4 regions of the Alteromonas sp. PRIM-21 genome follow, and region 4 is predicted to be linked to each of the others. Evidence: predicted binding sites of a transcription regulator. Region 4 holds the regulator's gene; each other region holds the start of a gene.
What was found. Region 4 encodes sigma-54, which starts transcription at its own class of promoters, with help from an activator protein. Its sites were predicted from a motif close to GTTGGCACGNNNNTNGNNT; they were not measured.

Region 1 (3,174 bases), on a different contig from region 4:
CATCACGCTGTTCAAAAACTTGAAAACGCCATTGGTGTAACACTATTTGAAAATATTGGTCGTAAAGTACAGCTTTCTCCACAAGGTGAGCTCATGTACCGTCGAGCTTCGTTTTTGCTCAACGAAGCTCAAAAGCTTGAAGCGGTAGCAAGTAGCTTAAAAGTAGGAACAGAAACAACACTGCGCATAGCTGTAGATATTATCTTCCCTTCTGAATTATTGTATAACGTACTTGCTAAAGTCTCTGCAGAGTTTCCGCTCTTGCGTATAGAAATAGAGGAAACCGTGCTTAGCGGTGCTAACGCGTTATTAAGTAGCGGAAAAGTAGATTTGGGCATTTCTCCCTTTGTCTTTCCGAATGGCTTTAGCGAAGACTTATGCGAAATTGAGTTCGCCGCGGTGGCTCATGCTAAGCACCCTTTACACCAATTAAACAGAACCCTAACCTTAGAAGACCTCAAAACTCATCGTCAGATTGTAGTTCGTGACTCTTCTGCAGAGCGCAAGGCAGATGTGGGTTGGTTAGGTGCAGAACAACGTTGGACAGTGAGCCACGTAAGAACATCTTTAGATATCATTGCTCAGGGACTGGGATTTGCGTGGCTACCTATAGCAATTATTAAGGAAGAATTAGAAAACGGTACCCTAGTTCCGCTTCCTTTAGATAACAATGCGGCGTTAAGAAAAGCCCTTCTCTATCTTTCTTTTGAAGATGGAGACACCTTAGGCCCGGCGGCGCGGGCATTTATGGGTGAACTCAGATACCAAACAATGAACCTACCTACCTCAGATTTTATGCTTGATTCATGCTCAGTGTAGCTCGCGCATTAGCTAACAACTGCCGGCAAATGCTGAAAGCCTAACACAAATCCAAACAGTGAAATTGTTACACCTATCAAGGCTACTGCCCCATCGTCAGTAGCCATTCCAACGGCCATAATGAAAACTGCCAAAGCGGGAATAAGACCCATAAAGGGAATAAGCTCTAACGGAACCATTACCAAGCCGCAGCCCACACAATTTAAAGCAATTAAAGAGCGAAATACGGGCTGCCTCATAAAAAAACAACGGGGAACGAGAAAGCGGTCGACACTAGCTGCATAGGGTTTTATTTTTTCGACTATATGGCGTAGTTGATCAGCATCGCAATGTATATCCATCACTTTTTGAGGTAACCATGGGTGCCTGCTACCGAGTAATATTTGCAATGCAATAAGTAAAATCGTAACACCGGTTAAAGAAGGTACACCAGGAATAGCGCCTATAGGGGTGCAGGCGATAAACGACGGAAGCGCTAGCATTGGGCCAAAGCCCCGCTTTTCCATAACTTCCCAAAAATCTACAAAATAAAATAAATCTTGACTAGCCCGAGGCTGCATTTTTGTCAGCAGCTCGGTTAAAGTCATTGATCTCTCAGCTGTTTTTGCCCACATTTTCAATTCCTTTGACATAAATTTAGCCGTAGTCCTCTAACTTCAGAGAGCAAATGCGGGCCTACCATACGCAAATTCTCGGTAAACCTTATCTATTCCTTTCACCAATAATAAAGTTGCTCTACATACAAATTGTGCGAAAAATGTGCCATAGCCAAGCTCACGTACACTTTATAAGCAAATGGGAATACTTTTTGCAGTTGTATGTAAATAGGTAACACTCAATGTGTGTTTGATAGACCGAGAATCTTCTAGATTAAATCAAAAAAGTAAAATTATAGACGGTCGTTTCTACAGATGAATCACAACAATTAATGTGACTTTATTGAACATTCATTCGGTTTTACCTGAACTAAACAAGTTATTGCTTGGAAAGGAGTCAGTATAGCTAGGTATCTAGTTATTTTTCCTTGCCTTTTATGATACAACTATAACATTGATTTTATTCCATATTTTAAATGGAAAGTAATAGAGAGGGACATCCACGTGCTAACCGTACTTTTAGTTGATGACGACGCCGAGTTTACAGAAGTAGCTTGTACTATTATTGAGTTTTTAGGCCACGACGTCCTAACAGCTGCGACATTGGCCGAAGCCCGCGACTGGCTAGAGAAAGAAACATTCGATCACGTACTGTTAGATTTCATGTTGCCCGATGGTAGCGGCGCTCATCTGTTTAATGAACTTGATGCGCTCCCCAAGCGTCCTCGTGTTACCTTAATCACCGGCCACCCTTCGGTTAAAAGTGTAATCAAAGGCTTGTGTGGCCCTACCGTAGACTACCTTGTCAAGCCAATACAGCGCGAAGAAATCGAGGCTGTGTTAAGTAAAAAGCCAAAAGAAAAAGCACCTAAAGAAGAGAAAATTGAAAAACACTTCGATTTGCTTATTGGCGAGTCAACGGTCATGAAGGAGTTATATAAACTCATTTCAAGGGTTAGCAAAACAAGCGCTAACGTCATGCTGTTAGGTGAAAGTGGTGTTGGTAAAGAAGTAGTCGCAGCTGCTATTCACAGAGCTTCAGAAAGTGAAGGTCCTTATATCGCTACAAACTGTGGCGCCTTTTCTAAAGAATTGATTGGTAGTGAGTTGTTCGGTCATGAGAAAGGTGCCTTCACCGGTGCTGTGGGCCGTAAAGAGGGTGTTTTTGAGCAGGCAGAAGGAGGCACCCTTTTCTTAGATGAAATCACAGAAATGCCTATCGATATGCAGCCTAACCTTTTGCGTGTGCTCGAAAACAAAGTGGTGCTTCGTGTAGGCGGCACAAAATCTATACCTGTAAACTGTCGCGTAGTATCTGCAACAAACAGAACAATGGAAGAAATTGCGCAAAGCAAAGTGTTGCGTGAAGATATTTATTTTAGATTGGCCGTTTTCCCAATCACTATTCCACCTTTACGTGAACGAAAAGAAGATATTCCGCTTCTAGCGAAAACCTTTATTGCCGAATTTAATAAAGACAATGGATCTCATTTTAAATGGGAAGATAATCAGCTAGAAACGCTTCAAGCCTACGACTGGCCTGGTAACGTTCGAGAGTTAAGACACTTTGTTCACCGTGCCGCCATTATGAGTGACCCTGAAAAGAGTGAGATTGAGCTACCTAAAACCATCGAATCTCCTTTTGCGCAAAAGCAGAGTACGACACCTGCCCTTCAAGCCGGAAGAACGATTGAAGATGTAGAAAAAGAGCTTATTTACGCCACATTAGAAAAAGTAAGTGGCAATAAAACCACAGCCG
Region 2 (3,174 bases), on a different contig from region 4:
AGAGGGCGATTTTAATAGTTTCGAACAGCCTACAGGCATAACATTTGAAACAGAACGCCCGCAAAAAGAACTCTACCAATTGCTATCGAAGCACTTAGCTAAAGTTCAGCCGCAAGCCTCAACGTATAATAAACGCTTGTTATCCACCGAGCAGTACGAAGCGCTAGCGAGTTTAAACTCGCTCCCTGCCCAGCAAGCCACGCTGATGCCTGAAACGACCATAATTGTGGTAAAAGGTGACCTAAATTCAGATAACATAGATGTGTTTACTGCCCTAAGGAATAGTGCCCACTACAATGTGAACAGTCTGTTCGAAGAAGAGGAAAATCGCGAGCCATCTCAAGACTCAATTACTCTGGTGCATGGACTCTTGGGTAGCTATCCCGATGCCTTTTGGTATATCAACGCTTCTGACGTCACTGCGTCGATAGAAAAGCTGAAAACAATTAAAAGTGAAGCTGATTACCAAGCTTTGCTCGACGATGTCGGGATGCGCCGAACAAACCCTAATTTTTGGACCTTTAGCGACAAATTGATTCAGTGGTCTAGCAAGCACTACCCTATTGAAGGCGGCCTGCTCGACTATAATCGATTAGAAGATCGCTAAACCTGGCACTCTGCAACGTTTTACGCTTTTCTTTTGCAAAATACCTGTGCTAATGTCCGACCATTGGAAATGAAAGGACATTAGCATTCCATGCCCTATCAAACCGTTGCTTTAATTGGAAAACCTCAGCACGCTGCAACCCATGACAGCTTAAATATTCTTGCCGAATATTTATTAGCCAAAGGATGCAAACTACTAGTTGAGGAAAGTATTGCTGAAGAGCTTGAAACTGAAAACTTCAAAAGCTGTAACCTTGTTACTATTGGTAAAGAGGCTGATCTTGCCGTTGTAGTAGGTGGTGACGGCAGCATGCTTGGTGCCGCGCGTGTACTGGCGCGTTTTGACATCCATGTCGTAGGCGTAAACCGCGGTAATCTTGGCTTTTTAACAGATATCCACCCTGATGATATCGTTCAACAGCTTGACCTTATCTTCAATGGTGAGTGCGTGGTTGAAGAGCGCTTCTTACTTGAAGTCGAAGTTTACCGGCACGAAAAGCTTAAAAGTAACAACTCTGCTGTAAACGAAGTGGTGCTGCACCACGGCAAAGTTGCTCATATGATGGAATTTGAAATTTATATCGATGAGCAATTCGTATTCAGTCAGCGTAGCGACGGTTTGATTGTCGCCACACCGACAGGCTCGACTGCATACTCCCTATCGGCCGGCGGCCCTATTATTATGCCAAAGCTTGATGCACTAACGCTGGTGCCTATGTTTCCTCACACACTGAGCAGTCGCCCCATTGTTGTTGATGCAGACAGTCAGGTATCGATGAAAGTATCAAAAGTAAACAGTGATTCCTTGCAGGTAAGTTGCGATAGTCACATTGTACTACCCGTACTGCCCGGCGATGAAATCCGCATTAACAAGAGCGTAGACAAGCTTCATCTTGTTCATCCCAAGGGTTACAGCTATTTCAACGTACTTCGCAAAAAGCTAGGTTGGGGCAGTAAGCTTTACTAGCCTCATTCCCTATTCATCTTTTCTAATGTGCATTTATTACATTAGCCTGTAGCATTTTCTTAATTGCTACAGGCTTGAAAAATAAAGATTTTTTAATCTTCCCATATTTCTCTATTAAAAACGTGTACTTATAGAACTCTCCGAATTCGGCATACCCGTTGCACCTATCAAAGTAAGTTATTGGCACAGGGCTAGCGAGATTTTGCCCCTTATGATGTTTTACATCGTGCTGATTTATTTACATTCAATAGGAGATATCATGAGTAACACCAATATCAAATTTACAGCCCCAGGAATGGATAACGATGCTGCTGCCAAAACAATTAAGGTATTGGATCAGCGATTGGTTGCACTATTAGATTTACAGTTAACCTTAAAGCACATTCACTGGAACGTGGTAGGCCCAAATTTTATTGGCGTGCATGAAATGCTAGACCCTCAGGTAGATGCAGTACGCGAAATGACCGACACCATTGCCGAACGAATTGCAACGTTAGGTGGCGTACCGAAAGGCACACCGAAAGCCATTGTTGAAGGTCGCAGCTGGAGCGATTATGAACTAGGGAAAGGTTTAGTACTTGACCACCTTAAGGCACTAGACGCTGTTTATGACGGCGTAAATGGTGACCATAGAAAAGCGCTAGAGCTTCTTGGTGAAATTGATCCAGTATCGGAAGATATGATCACAGGCCAGCTGGCAGACTTAGAACAGTTTCAGTGGTTCGTACGCGCACACATTGAATCTGGAAGCGGTGAGTTGCAGCAATAAGCTTTATTGTTGAATTCTAAATAGTTATCTAGGTATTTATAATTCAATTAAAGTTGGAATTCTATAGGAGAGCTTTGGCTCTCCTTTTTGTTGTTTGGTTTTAAAAACCGTTACAGCAGTTAACGTATTGGCCCACAAGCCTTCTTTACGGACAGGCTTTTTGCTATCGAATTTTACATAGATTAGTACTGTATAAATTTTTGTAAAACACGCACTCTCATTAAATTCTTTTCTGCAGGTTACTGATAACCCCACATACCCCTGCGAACATATGACATTGATTTCTCAAACTTTATTAGCTTCCTTGTTAATTTTAGCGTAATTTTTTCACGACTTAACTTTACACAGCCAAAATACTGTATATATTATCAGTTACTGTATATATCATCATGTTCAACTTATTCGAGTGTGGTTATGTTAGCGCATCTTTCTATTTCTAATTTTGCTGTTGTAAAACAATTATCGGTTCAACTGGAAAACGGGCTTACTGCAATAACCGGTGAAACCGGCGCAGGTAAATCAATTGCTATTGATGCGTTAAGCTTGTGCTTGGGTGAACGTGCCGACGCAAATGCTGTGCGTAAAGGAAGTACGAAAGCTGAAATCATCGCACACTTTTCTTTGAGCAGTAACGCATTAGCTAAAGCTTTTCTCGATGACCATGAACTCACCTCAGACGAGGATGAAAACAGCTGCTTTATTCGCAGGGTTATTTCTAAAGAAGGTCGTTCAAAAGCGTTTATCAATGGTATTCCCGCTTCGCTTCAGCAGTTAAAAGGCTTAGGCCAGTATTTGTTAGCCATTCACGGTCAAAACACACACCTGCAACTGT
Region 3 (3,174 bases), on a different contig from region 4:
AAGTAACTTAATTGCCATCCCCGTTAAAGTTGCTATGGCAGTAATCGAGTGTCCTCAAGACGCCTCTTCTTCTGAAGAGCTATTTAGAAAGATGAATATAGTGACCGATGAGGCTATTCATAGTGATAGCTGGTGTGTGCGGTATCGGACCGATTTAGAAGATAGATATAATCGCAGGCTTGCTATAACAACGGAATTGAAGCGCTCGCTTGTGAGCCAGCAAAACGAACTGTCTATGGTCTACCAGCCCAAGGTTGATTTGCAAACGATGAAAGTTTGCAGCATGGAGGCGTTGATCCGCTGGAACAATAGCGCGCTTGGTTTTGTGCCGCCTGATGAATTCATCACTATTGCCGAGCAAGCAGGGTTAATAGAGCAAGTAACAACCTGGGTAATGCAGCAAACCATTACCGACTTATCTTACTTTAGGTCGAAGGGTTATCGGTTTACCGTTGCCATGAACCTGTCGACGCAAGACATTCAAAACAAAGTGTTACTCAGCAAGCTTGTGGCTCTGCTTACGAAAGAGGGGCTATCACCAGAATCTCTAGAGCTTGAAATAACCGAAAGTGATTTAGTTGCTGATGCATCACTTGCGATTGAAAACCTTAACGAATTAACTGCTAGAGGCTTTCACTTCGCGATTGACGATTTTGGTACTGGCTATTCGTCACTGGCCTATTTAAAGAACTTACCTGTTAAAACGATTAAAATAGACAAAAGCTTTATTCTTTCTCTGGCTAGCGATGAGAACGATCAACAAATTGTTCATACTGTGCTTAGTCTGGCGAATGTCTTTAATTTGAAAGTGGTTGCTGAGGGTGTAGAAGATTTAGCTTCCCTTGAAATTTTGAAGGAGTGGGGATGCGATATTGCACAAGGTTATTACATTAGCCGCCCGCTAAATCGTTCAGATCTTGATGATTGGCTTCAAAATACGCCTTTCGGTGAATAGCTTTTTTATAAGGAAAAGTTTATTTTTTAAGTATACGCAATGCAGTTTGCTCGGTATTTATATACAGCAAGGTAACGTATGTACGTTCCAGTTACTCGGCATTGTTCATGCGACTTGGCATTGTTAATGCAAAAAATAACATCGAGACGTGTAAAAACGCTCTATAGGCCTAATTTTATCGCTACGTGTGAGTATTTTGCCTACTGAGTTGTGAAATTACTTCAAAAACAAGGAATTTATTATGGACATCATTCGTATACTTTTATCAATTTTACTTCCACCACTAGGCGTATTTTTACAAGTTGGCTTGGGTGCGCATTTTTGGATTAATATCCTACTGACCATCCTTGGTTATTTTCCAGGTGTTATCCACGCAATTTATATCATTGCCAAAAAGTAGGTGATGTCACTTGCTATACTGCGCGAGTAACAATGTAATAAGTGTTGTAAAGCAGTAACGAAACAAACAAAAGCCAGCGTTTTAAGCTGGCTTTTTTCATGCAACACTAAAAGAAAAGAGAAGCGCCTAATGGCGCTTCAGCTATTTTAACTAGGCTGTCAGTTTTTCTTCATCTAGCTCTTGTTTCATTTCTTTTTTATATTCATCGGCTAGCTGAGTTTTCTGACGTTCATTTAGAACACTGCCAGCAACTTGGAAAAACTCCTGCTCTTCATCGGCAAGGTGATGCTCTACTTTTTCCTGTAGATTCTTTAAATGACGTAGCCAGGCCGGTGAACTCATGTCAGTTTCGTCAAGTTTCTCAAGTAGCTCGTCAATTTCATGGTGTTCCGCGATACCGTGACGCGTTAAATCTACCGTCGAATCTTTCTCTAACAGGTGAGTGTAAAAATGGCGCTCTTCTGCAATAGCATGACTTTCAAGCTGTGTTTTTAACTCTTCAAAGTATTCACGACGTGCCGCAGTATTACCGCTGGTCTCAGCTAAGATCTTAAGCAGTAAACGTTGTTTTTCGTGGTCTTGACGAAGTGCTTCAAAAATTTTCATGGGAAGTTCCTTTTGCAAATTTAAAAGTGAATGACACTTCTAGTAATGCGATTTTTATTCCAAGAATCTTATGTATATAACTTTATGAATTTATTTGTTTTATTACTCTTACTGATAAAAAGAAGACCAGTTTTGTTAAAGGAGGAGAGCAAAATTTACACTGAGGTTGCCGATAAATTCACAGCGGCTTTACCGTAAACTTATCGACAATTTTATTATGAAGATGAGGTTATACGCCTTGTGCAACCATGGCATCAGCAAGTCGCCTGAACGCTGCAATGTTAGCGCCCTTCATGTAATTTACGTATTTGGAATCACCACCGTTAGCCTTTCCTTCATCTAGACAACGTTGATGTATACTCTCCATAATAGAATAAAGTTGGTCATCTAACGTACTAGCATCCCGTTGATTGAACATAGCGTTTTGGCTCATTTCTAAGCCAGATAAAGCAACACCGCCAGCGTTTGATGCTTTACCTGGAACATAAACGATTTTAGCGTCTAAAAAGCGTGATTGCGCTTCATTCGTACACGGCATATTCGCTCCTTCTAAAACCATTTGGCAACCATTATCCAGTAATGCTTTTGCGTCATCTTCAAGCAGCTCATTTTGAGTTGCACAGGGCAGGGCAATATCACACTTTAAATGCCAAGGTTTTTTATCAGGTACCCACTTACCCATGTTTTCGTCAGCCATATCTGCAAGAATATTATTACGGTTAGCGTGATTCTCTATTGCCCATTCAAGCGCAGTATCAGTTAACCCATCTTCATTATGTAAAAGCCCTCGGCTATTAGAAAGGGAAATGACCTTTCCGCCTTTTTCTACCGCTTTAAGTGCGCCATGAAGTGCTACATTGCCCGCGCCAGAAACTGCTATAGTTTGGCCTTCTATTTTTGAACCTCGGTGCTGGCAGACGGCTTCTAAAAAGTAGATTAAGCCAAAGCCTGTCGCTTCTGTGCGTACATAACTGCCGCCAAATTCAAGCCCTTTACCTGTTAATACACCTTCAAACTTATTATTTAACCTGCGGTATTCGCCATAGAGATAACCTATTTCACGGGCCCCAACATTAATATCACCGGCTGGAACGTCGGTATTGGCGCCTATGTGTCGCTGTAGTTCACGCATAAATGCTTGGCAAAACAACATGATGTCTCGGTCTGAACGACCTTTAGGGTTAAAGTCTGAACCGCCTTTACCACCACCCAT
Region 4 (3,174 bases):
GCGATGTAAGCCTTTCAGTGTCTACCGGTCAAATTGTTGGGCTTCTCGGCCCTAATGGCGCTGGTAAGACCACTACTTTTTACATGATTGTAGGCTTGGTCAACTTAGACAAAGGCAAGATCGAAATTGATGATAATGAGCTTACTCACCAGCCAATGCATGAGCGCGCACGCCGCGGTATAGGCTACCTCCCGCAAGAGGCATCAATATTTAGAAAGCTTACGGTACATGAAAATATCATGGCCATTTTGCAGACCCGTAAAGATTTAAATTCACAACAGCAAGAAGAAGAAGCAGATGCCCTACTTGATGAATTTAATATCAACCATATACGTAATAGTACGGGGATGAGTTTGTCAGGGGGAGAACGGCGTCGCGTAGAGATTGCTCGAGCTCTGGCAGCAAAACCACAATTTATTTTGTTAGACGAACCATTTGCCGGTGTTGATCCAATATCAGTTAATGATATAAAGAAGATAATACAGCATCTGCGAGATAGGGGTATTGGTATCCTTATCACGGACCATAACGTACGCGAAACATTGGATGTTTGCGAAAAAGCGTACATTGTGAGTCATGGCGAGCTTATTGCGCAAGGAACTGCGGAACAGGTTTTAAGTAATCAAAAAGTAAGGGACGTATACCTAGGCGAACAATTCAGGCTATAGTTAGTGTAACCGAATTGTCATTTTTCAGTTTCGCTCTGGTATATTTAATTTAGAGCATTTAAATAAGACGTAGATGAAACCATCTTTACAGCTAAAATTTAGCCAACAACTTACAATGACACCTCAGCTGCAGCAGGCCATTAAGCTGCTGCAGCTTTCTACGCTTGATCTTCAGCAAGAGATTCAAGAAGCGCTCGACTCTAATCCGCTTTTAGAAGTGGAAGAAGGTAGCGACGAGCCACAAGTAGAAAAGAACAATGTCGATAGTGACAATAGCGCTGCTGAAGCGACAGCTTCTGCATCAAGCGACACGCTAGAAGCAGGAGATGCACTGGAGAAGAATGACCTTCCCGATGAGCTACCTATCGACAGCACTTGGGATGAGTATTATTCCGCTTCTTCTGCGCCTGCACCTGGTCCATCTAATGATGATGAACAAATATTCCAAGGTGAGACCACTGAAGACATCCAAGAGCACTTGCTTTGGCAAATGCGGCTCACTCATTTTTCGGATACTGACCGCGCCATTGCTACTGCAATCATCGATTCGATTGACGAATCAGGTTATTTGACCGTTACTCTTGACGATATCTTAGAAGCGGTCAACGATGATGATCTTGAAGAGCCTATCGAAATGGACGAAATAGAATGTGTACTTAAGCGCATTCAAATGTTCGACCCCATTGGTTCAGGTTCTCGTACCCCTCAAGAATGTCTTATGGTGCAATTGCGCCAGTTTTCAGAAGACACACCGTGGCTTGCTGAAGCGAAGCAGCTTATTGAGGAATATTCAGATTTACTGAGCAGTAAAGACTACCGCACCCTAATGCGTAAGAGCCGATTAAAAGAAGATCAGCTGCGCGAAGCAATGCGTTTACTTCAAACCTTGAATCCTCGTCCAGGTAGTGCTTTAGTTACTAAAGAGCCTGAGTACGTTATTCCTGATGTCTCAGTAACCAAGAAAAATGGCCGTTGGGTGGTTGAGCTAAACCCCGACAGTCTGCCGAAATTAAGCGTAAATCAACAGTACGCAGCAATGAGTCGCCGTGCTAAGAACAGTAGCGATTCACAATTCATCCGCTCACACATGCAAGAGGCCAAGTGGTTCATAAAGAGCCTTGAATCTCGTAACGATACCTTAATGAAGGTCGCAAATTGTATTGTGCAGCAGCAAATGGGCTTTTTTGAGCACGGCCCGGAAATGATGAAACCAATGGTGCTAAATGATGTCGCAGAAATGGTAGATATGCACGAATCGACTATTTCCCGTGTGACAACGCAAAAGTATATGCATACGCCTCGTGGTATCTTCGAATTGAAGTATTTCTTCTCAAGCCACGTAGCAACTGAGTCAGGTGGTGAATGTTCATCTACAGCGATTCGTGCATTGATCAAGAAGTTAGTGGCTGCGGAAAATCCTAGCAAGCCCCTAAGTGATAGCAAGATTGCTTCGTTGTTGGCCGAGCAAGGCATAAAAGTCGCTCGGCGAACAATAGCAAAATACCGGGAATCGTTATCGATCCCGCCGTCGAACCAACGCAAAAGCCTTATCTAACCGGGCTTAAATATATAAGGAAGACGAAATATGCAAATCAACCTTACTGGTCATCATGTCGAAATCACCGACTCTTTGCGTAATTATGTCGATACGAAGTTCAGCAAACTTGAACGTCACTTTGATCACATTTCTAATGTGCATGTCATCCTGAACGTTGAAAAATTAAATCAAAAAGCCGAAGCGACTGTTCATTTAAGTGGCGCTGAAGTATTCGCATCCTCAGAAAATACCGACATGTATGCGGCGATTGACAGCATGGTTGATAAACTCGACCGGCAGGTAATCAAGCATAAGGAAAAACTGAAAAAACATTAGTAGTTAATTAAGCATGGATATACAAGCCATCGTAAGTCTGGACCGCACCGAGTGTGCGGTTCAGTGTAATAGTAAAAAGCGAATTCTTGAGATCATCGCTGATATCGCTGCCAAGCAAAATGATAACATTGACCAGGCAACGGTTTTAAATAGCTTAATGGCTCGAGAACGTATGGGTAGCACGGGTATTGGCAACGGCATAGCACTGCCTCACGGTCGCCTGGCTGGCCTTGAGAAGGTAATAGCAATTGTTGTTACAAGCACACCAGCTATCAACTTTGATGCCCTAGATGAAAAGCCCGTAGACATATTTTTTGCGCTACTCGTTCCCGAAGAGCAAACCGAAGGACACCTTCAAACACTGGCTACCGTAGCCGGTAAGCTCAGTGACAAAGAAACAATTAAAACAATACGCCGCGCAACAACCAGCGACGAGATTATTTCTGCATTAAGTTAAGCCATAAGAGCCTATACATTATAGATAGGCGCTTTATTCAACAACGCGTATGCGATGAAACCAGAATATAAGGGAGAGTTTAGGTGAAGCTGATCATAATCAGTGGTCGTTCAGGGTCTGGTAAGTCTGTCGCACTTCGCGCTTTGGAAGACTTAGGTTATTACTGTGTTGATAAT

Region 1: the regulator sigma-54 is predicted to act here: its motif matches at 1,568-1,586, upstream of IW644_RS13695 (exopolysaccharide biosynthesis protein).
Region 2: the regulator sigma-54 is predicted to act here: its motif matches at 1,753-1,771, upstream of dps (DNA starvation/stationary phase protection protein Dps).
Region 3: the regulator sigma-54 is predicted to act here: its motif matches at 2,007-2,025, upstream of IW644_RS04350 (hemerythrin domain-containing protein).

What each region holds. Positions count from the first base shown of each region.
Region 1 covers NZ_JADOEK010000009.1:133,723-136,896, forward strand. Annotated here, with positions in the region: gene IW644_RS13690 (LysR family transcriptional regulator) at 1-819, shown strand, start outside; gene IW644_RS13695 (exopolysaccharide biosynthesis protein) at 828-1,433, opposite strand; gene IW644_RS13700 (sigma-54-dependent transcriptional regulator) at 1,920-3,174, shown strand, end outside.
Region 2 covers NZ_JADOEK010000001.1:487,396-490,569, reverse strand. Annotated here, with positions in the region: gene IW644_RS02150 (fatty acid cis/trans isomerase) at 1-607, shown strand, start outside; gene nadK (NAD(+) kinase) at 698-1,573, shown strand; gene dps (DNA starvation/stationary phase protection protein Dps) at 1,833-2,342, shown strand; gene recN (DNA repair protein RecN) at 2,757-3,174, shown strand, end outside.
Region 3 covers NZ_JADOEK010000001.1:1,013,369-1,016,542, forward strand. Annotated here, with positions in the region: gene IW644_RS04340 (GGDEF domain-containing protein) at 1-955, shown strand, start outside; gene IW644_RS04345 (YqaE/Pmp3 family membrane protein) at 1,197-1,355, shown strand; gene IW644_RS04350 (hemerythrin domain-containing protein) at 1,506-1,961, opposite strand; gene gdhA (NADP-specific glutamate dehydrogenase) at 2,191-3,174, opposite strand, start outside.
Region 4 covers NZ_JADOEK010000004.1:237,769-240,942, reverse strand. Annotated here, with positions in the region: gene lptB (LPS export ABC transporter ATP-binding protein) at 1-668, shown strand, start outside; gene IW644_RS08825 (RNA polymerase factor sigma-54) at 742-2,223, shown strand; gene hpf (ribosome hibernation promoting factor) at 2,254-2,541, shown strand; gene ptsN (PTS IIA-like nitrogen regulatory protein PtsN) at 2,555-2,998, shown strand; gene rapZ (RNase adapter RapZ) at 3,082-3,174, shown strand, end outside.